DNA from 2 places in the Devosia sp. MDV22-iso42 genome. Region 2 is predicted to be linked to the other one. Evidence: riboswitches for the same ligand, from Rfam matches in the RefSeq annotation. Region 2 holds a riboswitch; the other holds the start of a gene.
What was found. Region 2 has a riboswitch for FMN ahead of ribD (bifunctional diaminohydroxyphosphoribosylaminopyrimidine deaminase/5-amino-6-(5-phosphoribosylamino)uracil reductase RibD). Riboswitches for the same ligand answer to the same signal wherever they lie in the genome.

Region 1: it holds a riboswitch for FMN, as region 2 does, so the genes downstream of both, AC4NN3_RS05585 (DMT family transporter) here and ribD (bifunctional diaminohydroxyphosphoribosylaminopyrimidine deaminase/5-amino-6-(5-phosphoribosylamino)uracil reductase RibD) in region 2, are expected to answer to the same signal.

The regions. Positions count from the first base shown of each region.
Region 1 covers NZ_JBZVWR010000006.1:806,721-812,531, forward strand. Annotated here, with positions in the region: gene AC4NN3_RS05570 (hypothetical protein) at 1-168, opposite strand, end outside; gene AC4NN3_RS05575 (SDR family oxidoreductase) at 167-910, shown strand; gene AC4NN3_RS05580 (AraC family transcriptional regulator) at 1,061-1,975, shown strand; FMN riboswitch at 2,475-2,624, shown strand; gene AC4NN3_RS05585 (DMT family transporter) at 2,726-3,703, shown strand; gene AC4NN3_RS05590 (MurR/RpiR family transcriptional regulator) at 3,823-4,665, shown strand; gene AC4NN3_RS05595 (bifunctional 5-dehydro-2-deoxygluconokinase/5-dehydro-2-deoxyphosphogluconate aldolase) at 4,832-5,811, shown strand, end outside.
Region 2 covers NZ_JBZVWR010000014.1:126,217-132,027, reverse strand. Annotated here, with positions in the region: gene AC4NN3_RS17730 (M20 aminoacylase family protein) at 1-934, opposite strand, end outside; FMN riboswitch at 1,231-1,378, shown strand; gene ribD (bifunctional diaminohydroxyphosphoribosylaminopyrimidine deaminase/5-amino-6-(5-phosphoribosylamino)uracil reductase RibD) at 1,468-2,511, shown strand; gene AC4NN3_RS17720 (riboflavin synthase) at 2,492-3,100, shown strand; gene ribB (3,4-dihydroxy-2-butanone-4-phosphate synthase) at 3,076-4,296, shown strand; gene ribH (6,7-dimethyl-8-ribityllumazine synthase) at 4,289-4,732, shown strand; gene AC4NN3_RS17705 (electron transfer flavoprotein subunit beta/FixA family protein) at 5,003-5,773, shown strand; gene AC4NN3_RS17700 (electron transfer flavoprotein subunit alpha/FixB family protein) at 5,773-5,811, shown strand, end outside.

The DNA.
Region 1 (5,811 bases), on a different contig from region 2:
GAAACAGACATAGGTCGACTGGCGAGTTTGTTCTATATCCGGAAGGTCATATCTGGGAGGATTGTGCAAGTGGTTGAGAGCTTGATGATAACGTCGGTAGATGAGGCGGTGCTTAAATGGTGTCGAGGCGATCAGGGTATCGCTCAGCACTTCAAGGGAAAACACCATGAACACCATCATGATCACCGGCAGCTCGTCTGGCTATGGACTCGAAACGGCCCGCTTCTTCCTTGCTCAAGGGTGGAACGTCGTCGCCACGATGCGCAAGCCAAACCACGACCTTCTGCCTGCTTCCGAACGGCTCCGCGTCATCGCTCTGGATGTCACCGACGAGCCTAGCATTGCCGCCGCTCTGGAGGCGAGCGGGCCTATCGACGTCCTGGTCAATAATGCTGGGATCGGTGTGGTCGGGGCATTTGAGGCGACCCCGATGAGCCATGTTCGAAAGGTGTTCGAAACAAACACTTTTGGCGTGATGGCGATGACGCAGGCCGTCCTGCCGATGTTTCGCGCACAGAACTCGGGCGCGGTGGTCAATGTCACCTCCAGCGTGACCCTGGCGCCGATGCCGCTTGCCGCAGCCTATACCGCCAGCAAGCAGGCCATTGAGGGCTTCACCGGCTCCCTGGCGCATGAACTGTCGGCATTCAATATCCGGGCCAAGCTGGTCGAGCCTGGTTATGCACCAACGACCCGCTTCTCGCAAAATTCGGCCATCAACATCGACGATCTTATCCCTCCCGCTTACCAGGTCTTTGCCCAGCCGATCTTTGCAGCTTTTGCCAGGCCAACGCTCACCACCAAGGAGAGTGACGTCGCAGAAGCTGTATGGGCGGCCGTGCACGACACATCAGGCCAGCTGCGCTTTCCCGCCGGACCAGACGCTGTGGAACTCGCGCGGGCGAGCTAGGTCCGGTTTGGACGTACCTGGGTGGGGTTGCTGCACCGCGTACCTTCCAAGAATGGTCTCGCGGCAGGCTTGCACAATGCTATCGTGGGCTGGACTGTGTTGGCGTGAGGTGCTCATCCACCTCACGCCAAGTCTGAAGGGAGTTGTCGTGTGGAAAAGCAGATTGCAGAACTTGGGGACCTGATTGCTCGTCATGCCCGATCTGACATGGGTACAGCGATACCAGGCGTCATGCTGGCGCGACAGGACGTATCCACCCACGAACACACCATGTCCGGGACTGTGATGGCTCTGGTTGCACAAGGCGCCAAGCACCTGGTCCTGGGCGACCGCATGTACGAATATCATCCTGGCCAATACCTGGTGGCGTCAGTGGATCTGCCGGTCACAGGCAGGTTCATTGATGCCAGTCCAGACCATCCCGCACTCGGCTTCGGGTTCGTGCTTGAACCCGTGGCCATAGCCGAGCTTCTGCTTCAGGCCCCATCAGATGGGGTACGGCAGGAAAATGGCATCACTCCATCCGGCATGCAGGTCAGTGACGCATCACCCCCTTTGCTGGATGCTGTTCTGCGTATGGTCCGCTTGCTCGACACTCCTCGGGACATCGCTATCCTTGCGCCACTCGTCAAGCGAGAGATCCTCTGGCGTCTGATTGCGGGAGAACAAGGTAGCGCGGTGCGCCAGCTCGGGCTGGCCGACAGTCACCTCAGTCACATTTCACGAGCCGTTAGCTGGATCCGCCTGCACTATGCCGCATCCTTCCGCGTGGAAGACGTCGCCGAGTTCGTGGGGATGAGCGTGTCGGCCTTCTACCGCAACTTCCAGGCCGTGACTGCCATGAGCCCGATCCAGTTCCAAAAGCAGCTTCGACTGCAGGAGGCTCGATTGCTACTGGCCTCATATCCAAACGACGTCACTGGCGCCGGGTTCAAGGTTGGCTACGATAGTGCATCCCAGTTCAGTCGCGAGTATCGTCGGTATTTTGGTATGCCGCCCAGTCAAGATGCTCAGAGGCTCCGGTTGGGCAACGCCAAACATCGTCTGATGCTGCCCCAGCCGTGATGCTACCGCAGCTTTCAGGAAATCGCGATGGCTGCTCCATTGGCCGACATGGGGTAGGAAGCGGCCAGTCTGTTCTGTTTTGTCCGGCGAGTCCGGTTCATGCCTGTTGCCCGGAAGAACTTATCCCCGGCTGCTCCGGCGCGATTACACTTCTGCCCATCACCCCGCATGGGCGGCCTGCAGGCGAACAGTGGTGGGGTGGGCTGGGTGGAGGACGCCTCTTCCACAGGTTCCACGCTTCGGTTGCGACAGGGCGAGCGACCCCTAGGACCGGACAGTTCCAAAAACCAGCACCCCGAGGCGGCCACCGTCTCACTATTTAACTCACTCAGGGGCGATTGCCGCTTCGGGGTTCGTCCCTAGACCTATAACCGGAGGCCATTGGTCGTCCGGCGCCTTGGCTCATCTTTACGTCGAGAGGCGCGGTCACATGCCTGTGTCTGCTTGCAGCGGGCGCTGCCCTGGCCTATATCCATCGTCGCGGGACGATAGAGCCCCGCAATGTTCTCAGGGCGGGGTGCGATTCCCCACCGGCGGTAAAGGCGGCAACGCCAAGCCCGCGAGCGCCTTCGGACTTGATGTCCCTGGGGTCAGCAGATCCGGTGTAACTCCGGAGCCGACGGTATAGTCCGGATGAAAGAGAACGGGACCAACGCTGGCACGCCTGCGTCCGCCTCCCTTTGGAGCCGGGCGAGGCACCGGCGAGACTTCCCGTAACCCTGAGGAAACTGGTTACGGAAAGGACTTTTGATGAACCACGTTTCCTCGACTCCCCACAATGGCGCCACGACCGGCGCCCTGTTCATGGTGGTGGCCAGCTTGGCTTTCGCCGGCACCAACCTGCTGCAGTCGTCGCTGCCCACCCCGGTGGAATATGGCGGCTATGGCATGAGCTCGACCGGCATGGCCTTCTGGCAATATCTGATTGCCTCGGTACTGGCGCTGCCACTGATCCTGCGCATCGGCATCAGCAAGCTGCGCACACGCCATCCATTGGTGCACGAAATCCGTGCCTTCGTCTCGGCGCTGGGCGTGCATGTCTTCGTCTATGGCTTCGCCTCGGGTGTGCCGATCTGGCAGATGGTGACCCTGCTGGCCACCGGTCCGCTGTTCATAATCCTCGGCTCGACGCTGTTCCTGGGCGAGCGCGCCTCCACGGCCCGCATTCTGGCCGGACTGGTGGGCTTTGTCGGCGCCATCATCATCTCGGGGGTCGGCAGCGAGGGACTGAGCCTAGTGACCCTTATCCCTGTCGTGGCCGCCGCCCTCTGGGCCACGACCGACGTGCTGACCAAATATCTTGCCCGCGAGGAATCGCCGGAGACGCTGACCATCTCGCTGCTGGTGCTGGTAACGCCCAACCACCTGCTGATCCTGCTGGCCGTCAACGCCTTTGCCTTTCTGGCGCCGGGTGCAGTGCCGGCGGGCCTGGCCACCGGCTTCCCATTCGCCCTTCCCTCGGGCAATGCGCTGTGGCTGCTGCTGCTGCTCGGGGCCCTCACGGCGGCCGCGCAATATCTGCTCAGCTTCGCCTACAAAGTGGCCGACGCCACCTATCTGCAGCCCTTTGGCGACCTCAAGGTGCCGCTGAGCGGCTTGCTGGGCTGGATCGTGCTGAGCCAGATGCCCTCGATCTGGTTCTGGCCCGGTTCGCTGCTGATCCTGGGCGCGTCGAGCTTCATCCTGTGGGCCGAAACGCAGAACCGGCAGAAACTCAGCATGGCCTGATCGACCGCGGGTCGCCGTCCGCGGCGACCCGATTGTTCTGATGCTGGAACGGGCATTCGAGAAAACTTGATCCCGGGCGCGGTTTGGGGACTATGCTGGGCGCAAGACGAGAGCCCACCATGACCCAGACCGACACCAGAGACCTGCCGCCCGAGGATTTCGAGACGCTGCGCGCCGTCATTCTCGAGCGCAAGGGGGAATTGCCCAAGCGGCTGACCCAGGTGGCCGCCTATGCGCTGGACCATCCCGACGAAATCGCCTTTGGCACAGCGGCCAGCATTGCCACTTCGGCGCAGGTGCAGCCCTCGACGCTGGTACGCTTTGCCCAGCATTTCGGCTTTGACGGCTTTTCCGGGCTGCAGTTGCTGTTCCGCGCCCGGCTGCGCGGCCGCACGTCGTCCTATGAAGAGCGCCTCAAGACGCTGGAACAGGACGGCGCGGCTTTGGCCGAAAGCACCACTATTTTCAATGGCTTCGTTGCCGCCGGCCACCGATCGCTCGATGCCATCGCGGCGGCGGTGGATCCCGATGCGCTGGAACGGGCGGTGAGCCTGCTGGCCAAGGCGGACACCATCTATCTCATCGCCAAGCGCCGCTCCTATCCGATCACCAGCTATATGGCCTATGCCTTTGGCAAGCTGAAGGTAAAGTGCCATCTGGTCGGCACCTCGGCCGGCATTGACGATGATATCCTCGCCATGGCGACACCGCACGACGCGGCCTTTGCCATCAGTTTTGCGCCCTATGCGTCCGAGAGCGCGGCCCAGGCGCGCTCGCTGGCCGCACGCGGCGTGCCGGTGGTATCGCTCACCGATTCGGCGTTTTCCCCGCTGGCGGAATGCTCGCGCGAATGGTTCGAGGTGGTCGAGGCCGACCATGCCGGCTTCCGCTCGCTCTCGGCCAGCATGGCCTTTGCCATGGCGCTGACCGTCTCCATTGCCGAGCATAGGCGACGCGGCTAGCCGCCATTTGGTCACAAGTCTGAACGCATGATGACTGGCTGCGGCAGCAAATTCCATTGATGGAATGGGCATTCCATATTGACGCGAAGCCGGAACCCATGTTTCATCGCAGGCAACAGCCGTCCGGCTCAAACCGGCAGGCCGCGGATGGAATGGGAGAACAAGAGTGAGCACTGCGCAAGCCGGTACCGGCGCAAAGAGCCTCGACGTCATCACCATTGGCCGGGCCTCGGTCGACCTCTATGGCCAGCAGATCGGCACGCGGCTCGAAGATATCGGCAGCTTTGCCAAATCGGTCGGCGGTTGCCCCGCCAATATCGCGGTTGGCACGGCGCGGCTGGGGCTCAAGTCAGCGCTGATCACCCGGGTCGGCAATGAGCAGATGGGCCGCTTCATCGTCGAGCAGCTGGCCCGCGAAGGCGTTGCGACCGCCGGCATCGCCACCGATCCCGAGCGCCTGACGGCGCTGGTGCTGCTCTCGGTTGAAGCCGAAGGCGTATCGCCGATGATCTTTTATCGCACCGAGTGCGCCGACATGGCCCTGTCGGAAGCCGATATCGACCCGTACCTCATCGCCTCGGCGCGCGCCATTGTGGTCACCGGCACGCACTTTTCTCGGCCAAACAGCGAAGCCGCACAGAAAAAGGCCATCGCTCTGGCCAAGGCCAGTGGCGCCCGCGTCGCCTTCGACATCGACTACCGCCCCAACCTATGGGGCCTGGCCGGCCACGATGCCGGTTTCGAGCGCTATGTCGCCTCCGACATGGTCTCGCAGAAATACCAGTCGGTGCTGCCCGACTGCGACCTGATCGTCGGCACCGAAGAGGAGATCCTTATCGCCTCGGGCGCGGCCGACCTGCTCACCGCGCTCAGGACGATCCGCACGCTGTCCTCCGGCACGATCGTCCTGAAGCGCGGGCCCATGGGCTGCATTGTCTATGACGGCGCCATTCCCGACGACCTCGAAGCGGGCATTGTCGGCAAGGGCTTTCCCATCGAGGTCTATAATGTGCTGGGCGCCGGCGATGCCTTTATGAGCGGCTGGCTGCGCGGCTGGCTGACGGGCGAACCACATGCCACGAGCGCCACCTGGGCCAATGCCTGCGGCGCCTTTGCCGTATCGCGGCTGATGTGCTCGCCGGAATA
Region 2 (5,811 bases):
CGGCAAAGGCCGTCTGCTCGGGCGCATTGACCGTAACCGGATAGCCGCGCGCATAGCGCACGCTGGCCGTGGCGCCGAAGCTCTTGGCAAATTGCGGCACGAAATCGGCCAGCCGCTGCTCGATCAGGTCCTGTACGCCCAGGTCCAGCGTGCGCACCGTGCCGGTGATCTTGGCCGTGCGCGAAATCACATTGTCCGCCTCGCCGGCCTCCAGCATGGTAACCGACAGCACGGCGCTGGCCAGCGGATCGACATTGCGCGACACGATCGCCTGCATGCCCACGATCATGTTGGCCGCCACGATGATCGGGTCCACCGTGGTCTGCGGCCGCGCCGCATGCCCGCCCTGGCCGGTAATGTCGATATAGAAGCGGTCGGTCGCCGCCATGATGCCCCCGGCGCGAATGCCGAACTGCCCCGCCGGCATGCCCGGCCAGTTATGCATGCCGTAGAACTCGTCGATGCCGAAATTTTCCACCAGCCGGTCGTCCAGCATGGCCTTGGCGCCGGCGCCGCCCTCTTCGGCCGGCTGGAAGATCAGCGCGACGCGGCCGTCGAAATTGCGCGTTTCCGCCAGGTATTTCGCCGCGCCCAGCAGCATGGCGGTATGCCCGTCATGGCCGCAGGCATGCATCTTGCCGTCCACCGTGGAGGCATAAGCCGCGCCGGTCTTTTCGGTGATCGGCAGCGCATCCATATCGGCCCGCAGCCCGATGGTGCGGCCGCTGCCATTGCTCCGGCCATTGATGATGCCGACCACGCCCGTGCCGCCGATGCCGGTCACGACCGCGTCGCAGCCGAATGCCCGCAGCTTGTCCGCCACGATTCCTGCCGTCCGCTCCACCGCATAAAGGATCTCCGGATGCGCATGAAAATCCTGCCGCCACGCGGCGATTTCGTCGGCAAACTCGGCAATACGGTTGAGCACGGGCATAAGGAAGTCCAATAGGTCGGTTCTGGGTCAGTGTCGCTGTCCCAATCCAAGCCGTCAACACTAGTCCTTTCCCCAGCCCCGCGCCATGCGACCAAGCGGAGCGTTTGGGAGCGGCAGGGCCAGCGCCTGTCCACGGGGCATCGCCAACCAGTCACCAGCGATTGCCCGCAACCGAGCCCAACTCGGTCATTCTCGCCCAATCCCGGTTTTCCCAAAACCGGTCACAGCCGGTGGCGATAGCAGGTTACCCCCTTGTTCCCTCTTGATCCGAATAGCTGCATCTCCTACTTGTCGAACAGAGTTCTCAGGGCGGGGTGAAATTCCCCACCGGCGGTAATTGTGCTTAGGCACATCAGCCCGCGAGCGCCCATCCTTTGGGATGGGGTCAGCAGACCCGGTGTAATTCCGGGGCCGACGGTATAGTCCGGATGGAAGAGAACCGATGATCGTGCCCGCGCGCTTTCCGCTCAGCGGAGAGCGCGTGCGTGTCGTCATTTGCCCTGAAACTCGTCTGAACAGGCGACGAGATGGGCATGACCGCAACATTTACCACCCAAGGTGTTTCACCGCAGCGCATCGCTGATGCCTTTGCGCGTGCACTGTCCCTTGCCCGGGCCCATGAAGGCGCAACGGCGCCCAATCCGCCGGTCGGTTGTGTGCTGCTCGATGCTGGGGGACAGACGCTCGCCGAAGGCGCACACCAGCGGGCGGGCATGCCTCATGCAGAGGCGCAAGCCATCGCGGGGGCAAGCGCTGCCGGGGTGGCTGGGGCCATCGACACGGTCGTCGTAACCCTTGAACCCTGCAACCACCATGGGCGCACGCCGCCCTGCGCCGAGGCCATTCTGGCGACTGGCGCCCGGCAGGTCTGGATTGCCCGCCGCGACCCCAATCCCCAGGTTGCAGGCGGCGGAGCCGAACGCCTGCAGGCAGCGGGCCTTGGCGTACGTTTTTTGGCCGATCTCGACCATCCTGCAGCGACGGCGTTGCACGCCGATGCCGAGCGTCTATTGGCGCCCTTTGCCAAGCGAAGCCGAACCGGACTGCCCTTCATCACCATCAAGCAGGCGGTTTCGTCAGCCGGTAGCATGATCCCTCCGGCGGGGCGCAAGACGTTCACGAGCGCCGTATCCCTGGACCTGGCGCACCGACTCCGGCGGCAGTCCGATGCCATCCTGACCGGTTCAGGGACCGTGCTCGCCGACGGTCCGCTGTTCACGGTCCGCCGGGTTCCCGATCATCCGGGTAAGCAGCGCATGCTGGTCATTCTCGACCGCCGGGGGCGCGTTGCCGACGACTATGTCTCGGCCGCCCGGCAGCGCGGCTTTGCCGTGTACCTGGTGCGCGACGTGCATGAAGCGCTGGCCATGATCGGCGCGGCGGGCGGCATGGCGGCTCTGGTCGAAGCCGGGCCGGCACTGACCGGAAGCCTGCTCGATGCAGGTCTCTGGGACGGACATGTGCTGATCGAGCGGGCCGCTCATCCGGACGGCACCGACCGGGTGACCATTCGACGAAACACCTCCCGTGAAACCGACCTAAACCAAAAGGAAGCCGATGTTTTCAGGCATTATTGAAAAGCGCGCACGCGTGACCCTGGCGGCGCCCAGCGGCGGTTCGCTGGAAATCGAGCTGGACAGCGGCTGGGCCGACCTGGCGCTGGGCGAGAGCATTGCCGTCAACGGCGTCTGTTTGACCGTCTCCCAGTTTGATGTCGCGGGCCGCGCCCGCTTCTTCATCAGCCCGGAATCGCTGGCGCGGACCAATCTGGGCGGGTTGACCATCGGCGTTGAGGCAAACCTGGAGCGCGCGGTGACGCTCGACACCCGGCTTTCCGGTCATCTGGTTCAGGGCCATGTCGATGGCTTGGCACGCCTGACTGAGCGGGAGGCAGCCGAGGGCGCCTGGAAGCATGTCTTCCTGCTGCCTGCGGCGCTGGGACGATATTGCGTCGAAAAGGGATCAATTGCCCTCAATGGCATCAGCCTGACCATCAATGGGTTGGAGGCCAGGCCGGATGGTGTCGCGGTGCACGTCACAATCATTCCCCACACTTGGGAGCACACCAATCTGCACCGCCTCGCCATCGGCGATGAACTCAATGTCGAGGTCGATGTGATGGCCAAATATGTGGAGCGACTATGTCTGCCCTATCTCAAGCCCTGAACCAGCTGCGCCAAGGCGGCATGGTGATCCTGGTTGATGACGAAGATCGCGAGAACGAAGGCGACCTGGTCGTCGCCGCCGAATTCGCCACGCCCGAAACCATCAATTTCATGGCCCGCTACGGTCGTGGCCTCATTTGCCTTGCCCTCACCGGTGGGCAGGTGGATCGGCTGGGGCTGCCGCAAATGGTGGCCAATAACCGGGCCCGGCGCTCAACGGCCTTCACCGTGTCCATCGAGGCCGTCGAGGGGATCACCACGGGCATTTCGGCCCATGACCGCTCCAGGACTGTCCAGGTTGCGGCGGACCCACAGGTCAGGTCCACCGACATTGCCTCGCCGGGACACGTGTTTCCGCTACGGGCCGCCGAGGGCGGCGTGCTGGCGCGCAACGGGCATACAGAAGGGGCGGTCGATCTGATGCGGTTGGCCGGGCTCAAGCCCGCAGGCGTCATCTGTGAGGTCATGCGTGATGACGGAGAAATGGCGCGGCGGCCCGATCTCGATATCTTCGCTCGGGATCACAAGCTGCCGATCCTCACCATTCAGGACATCATTGCCCATCGCATTGCCACCGAAACGCTGGTGGACGAGGTGGCACGCTCCGAGTTGCCTACCCAGCATTCTCCAGTCCCCCTGGAGGTTCGGGCCTTTCGCAGCCGCCTGGACGGCACCGAGCATCTGGCGTTGCTCCGCAATCCGCTGGGCAGCACGCCGCTGGTGCGCCTGCATTCTGAATGCCTCACCGGCGATGCGCTGGGATCGTTGCGCTGCGACTGCGGACCGCAATTGCAGGAAGCGCTGCGCCAGATTGCGACTGGCAATGGCGGGGCGCTGATCTATCTGCGCGGGCAGGAAGGGCGCGGCATTGGCCTTGCCAACAAGATCCGCGCCTATGCGCTGCAGGACCAGGGACACGATACGGTGGAGGCCAATACTGCCCTGGGTTTTGCGCCCGACGCCCGCGACTATGGCATCGCTGCACAAATTCTGCGGGCCCTGGGCATCGAGCGCCTGCGACTGTTGTCGAATAATCCGGACAAGGCTCTTTCCCTGGAACAGTTCGGCATTGAGGTCGCCGTCCGCGTGCCGCTGGAAATCCCGGCCAATCCCCATAACTGGCGCTATCTCGCAACCAAGCGCGACAAACTCGGTCACACCTTCGCTCATCAACAACAGGAGAACTTCAATGTCTGAAACCACACCCCGCCTGGCCCTGATCGTCAGCCAGTTCAACCCCGATGTCACCCATGGCCTGCGCGACGGCGCATTGGCCTATCTGGCCGAGAACGGGATGACGATTGCGCCGGACAACATCTACTCTGCCCCCGGCGCCTTTGAAATTCCGCTCATCGCCAAGCGCCTTGCGCAGGCGGGCTTCGATGGCGTGATCTGCCTGGGCTGCGTGATCAAGGGCGATACGGCGCATTTCGAATATATCAGCGAGGCCGCCGCCCATGGGTTGATGCAGGTGGGGTTGGAAACCGGCAAGCCTATCACTTTCGGCATTCTGACGACCTACACTGACGAACAAGCCATCCTGCGCAGCCGCAAGGATGAACACAACAAGGGTCGGGAAGCTGCCGCCGCTTGCCTGGACGCGCTGGGCACGCTCCGCTCCATTGCCCGCTAAGCTCTCACCGGTGGTGCTCGATAAGCCTCCCTATGGACAGCCGGTCGGCGAGCTTATCAACGTCTGCTAGATTGAACTGCCGGCTATAAAGCCGCCTTTCCCCTCCCCACCCCTGGCCGACGGTGAGGATGGCTGTATTGGGCGACAGCTCTTCGCCCCCAGGCACCCTTTTCCAACATTCCTGCCATCCTTGGCCCAAATTTCCCCCTTCGCGCCTTGTCCGCCCGGCCGCGATTTGTCATGACACCGCCCAACAGCCCGGAGTCTGCCATGAAAATCCTGGTCGCCATCAAGCGCGTCGTCGATCACAATGTCCGCATCCGCGTCCGCCCCGATGGCACCGGCGTCGAAACCGCTGGCGTGCGCCTGTCGATGAACCCCTTCTGCAAGCATGCGGTGGAAGCCGCCGTGCAGCTAGCCGAAGCCGGGCAGGGGCAAGAAAACGTCACAGAGGTGGTTGTCGTCTCCATTGGGCCCAAAGGCGCTACCGACGTCATCCTCACCGCCCTGGCCATGGGCGCCCATCGCGGTATTCTGGTCGAAACCGATGCCGAGCTCGAAACCCTCACCATTGCCAAGCTGCTGGCCAAACTGGTCGCCGAGGAACAGCCGGACCTCGTCCTGCTCGGCAAGCAGGCCGTCGACGATGACAGCAATCACGTCGGCCAGATGCTCGCCGCCCTCACCGACCTTCCCCAGGCCACCTTCGCCTCCGCGATCAAGCTGGTGGGGGAGGGGATAGAGGTCACCCGCGAGATCGATTCCGGCCGCGAAACCCTGTCGCTGCCGCTGCCGGCTATCGTGACCGCCGACCTGCGCCTCAACACGCCGCGCAATGCGGCCTTGCCCATGGTGATGAAGGCGCGCTCCAAGCCGCTCGCCGTCCGCCCGGTCGCCGAGTTCGGCGTCGATCTCGCGCCCCGCCTCACCATCGAAAAGATCTCCCCGCCCGCCGAGCGCGTGGCAGGAAGGACCGTCGGCTCGGTTGCCGAGCTGGCTGCCTTCATCGCCGAGGACGTTTCCCAGATGGAGGCCCTGTAATGAGCGTATTGGTCATTGCCGATCATGATGCCGGCATT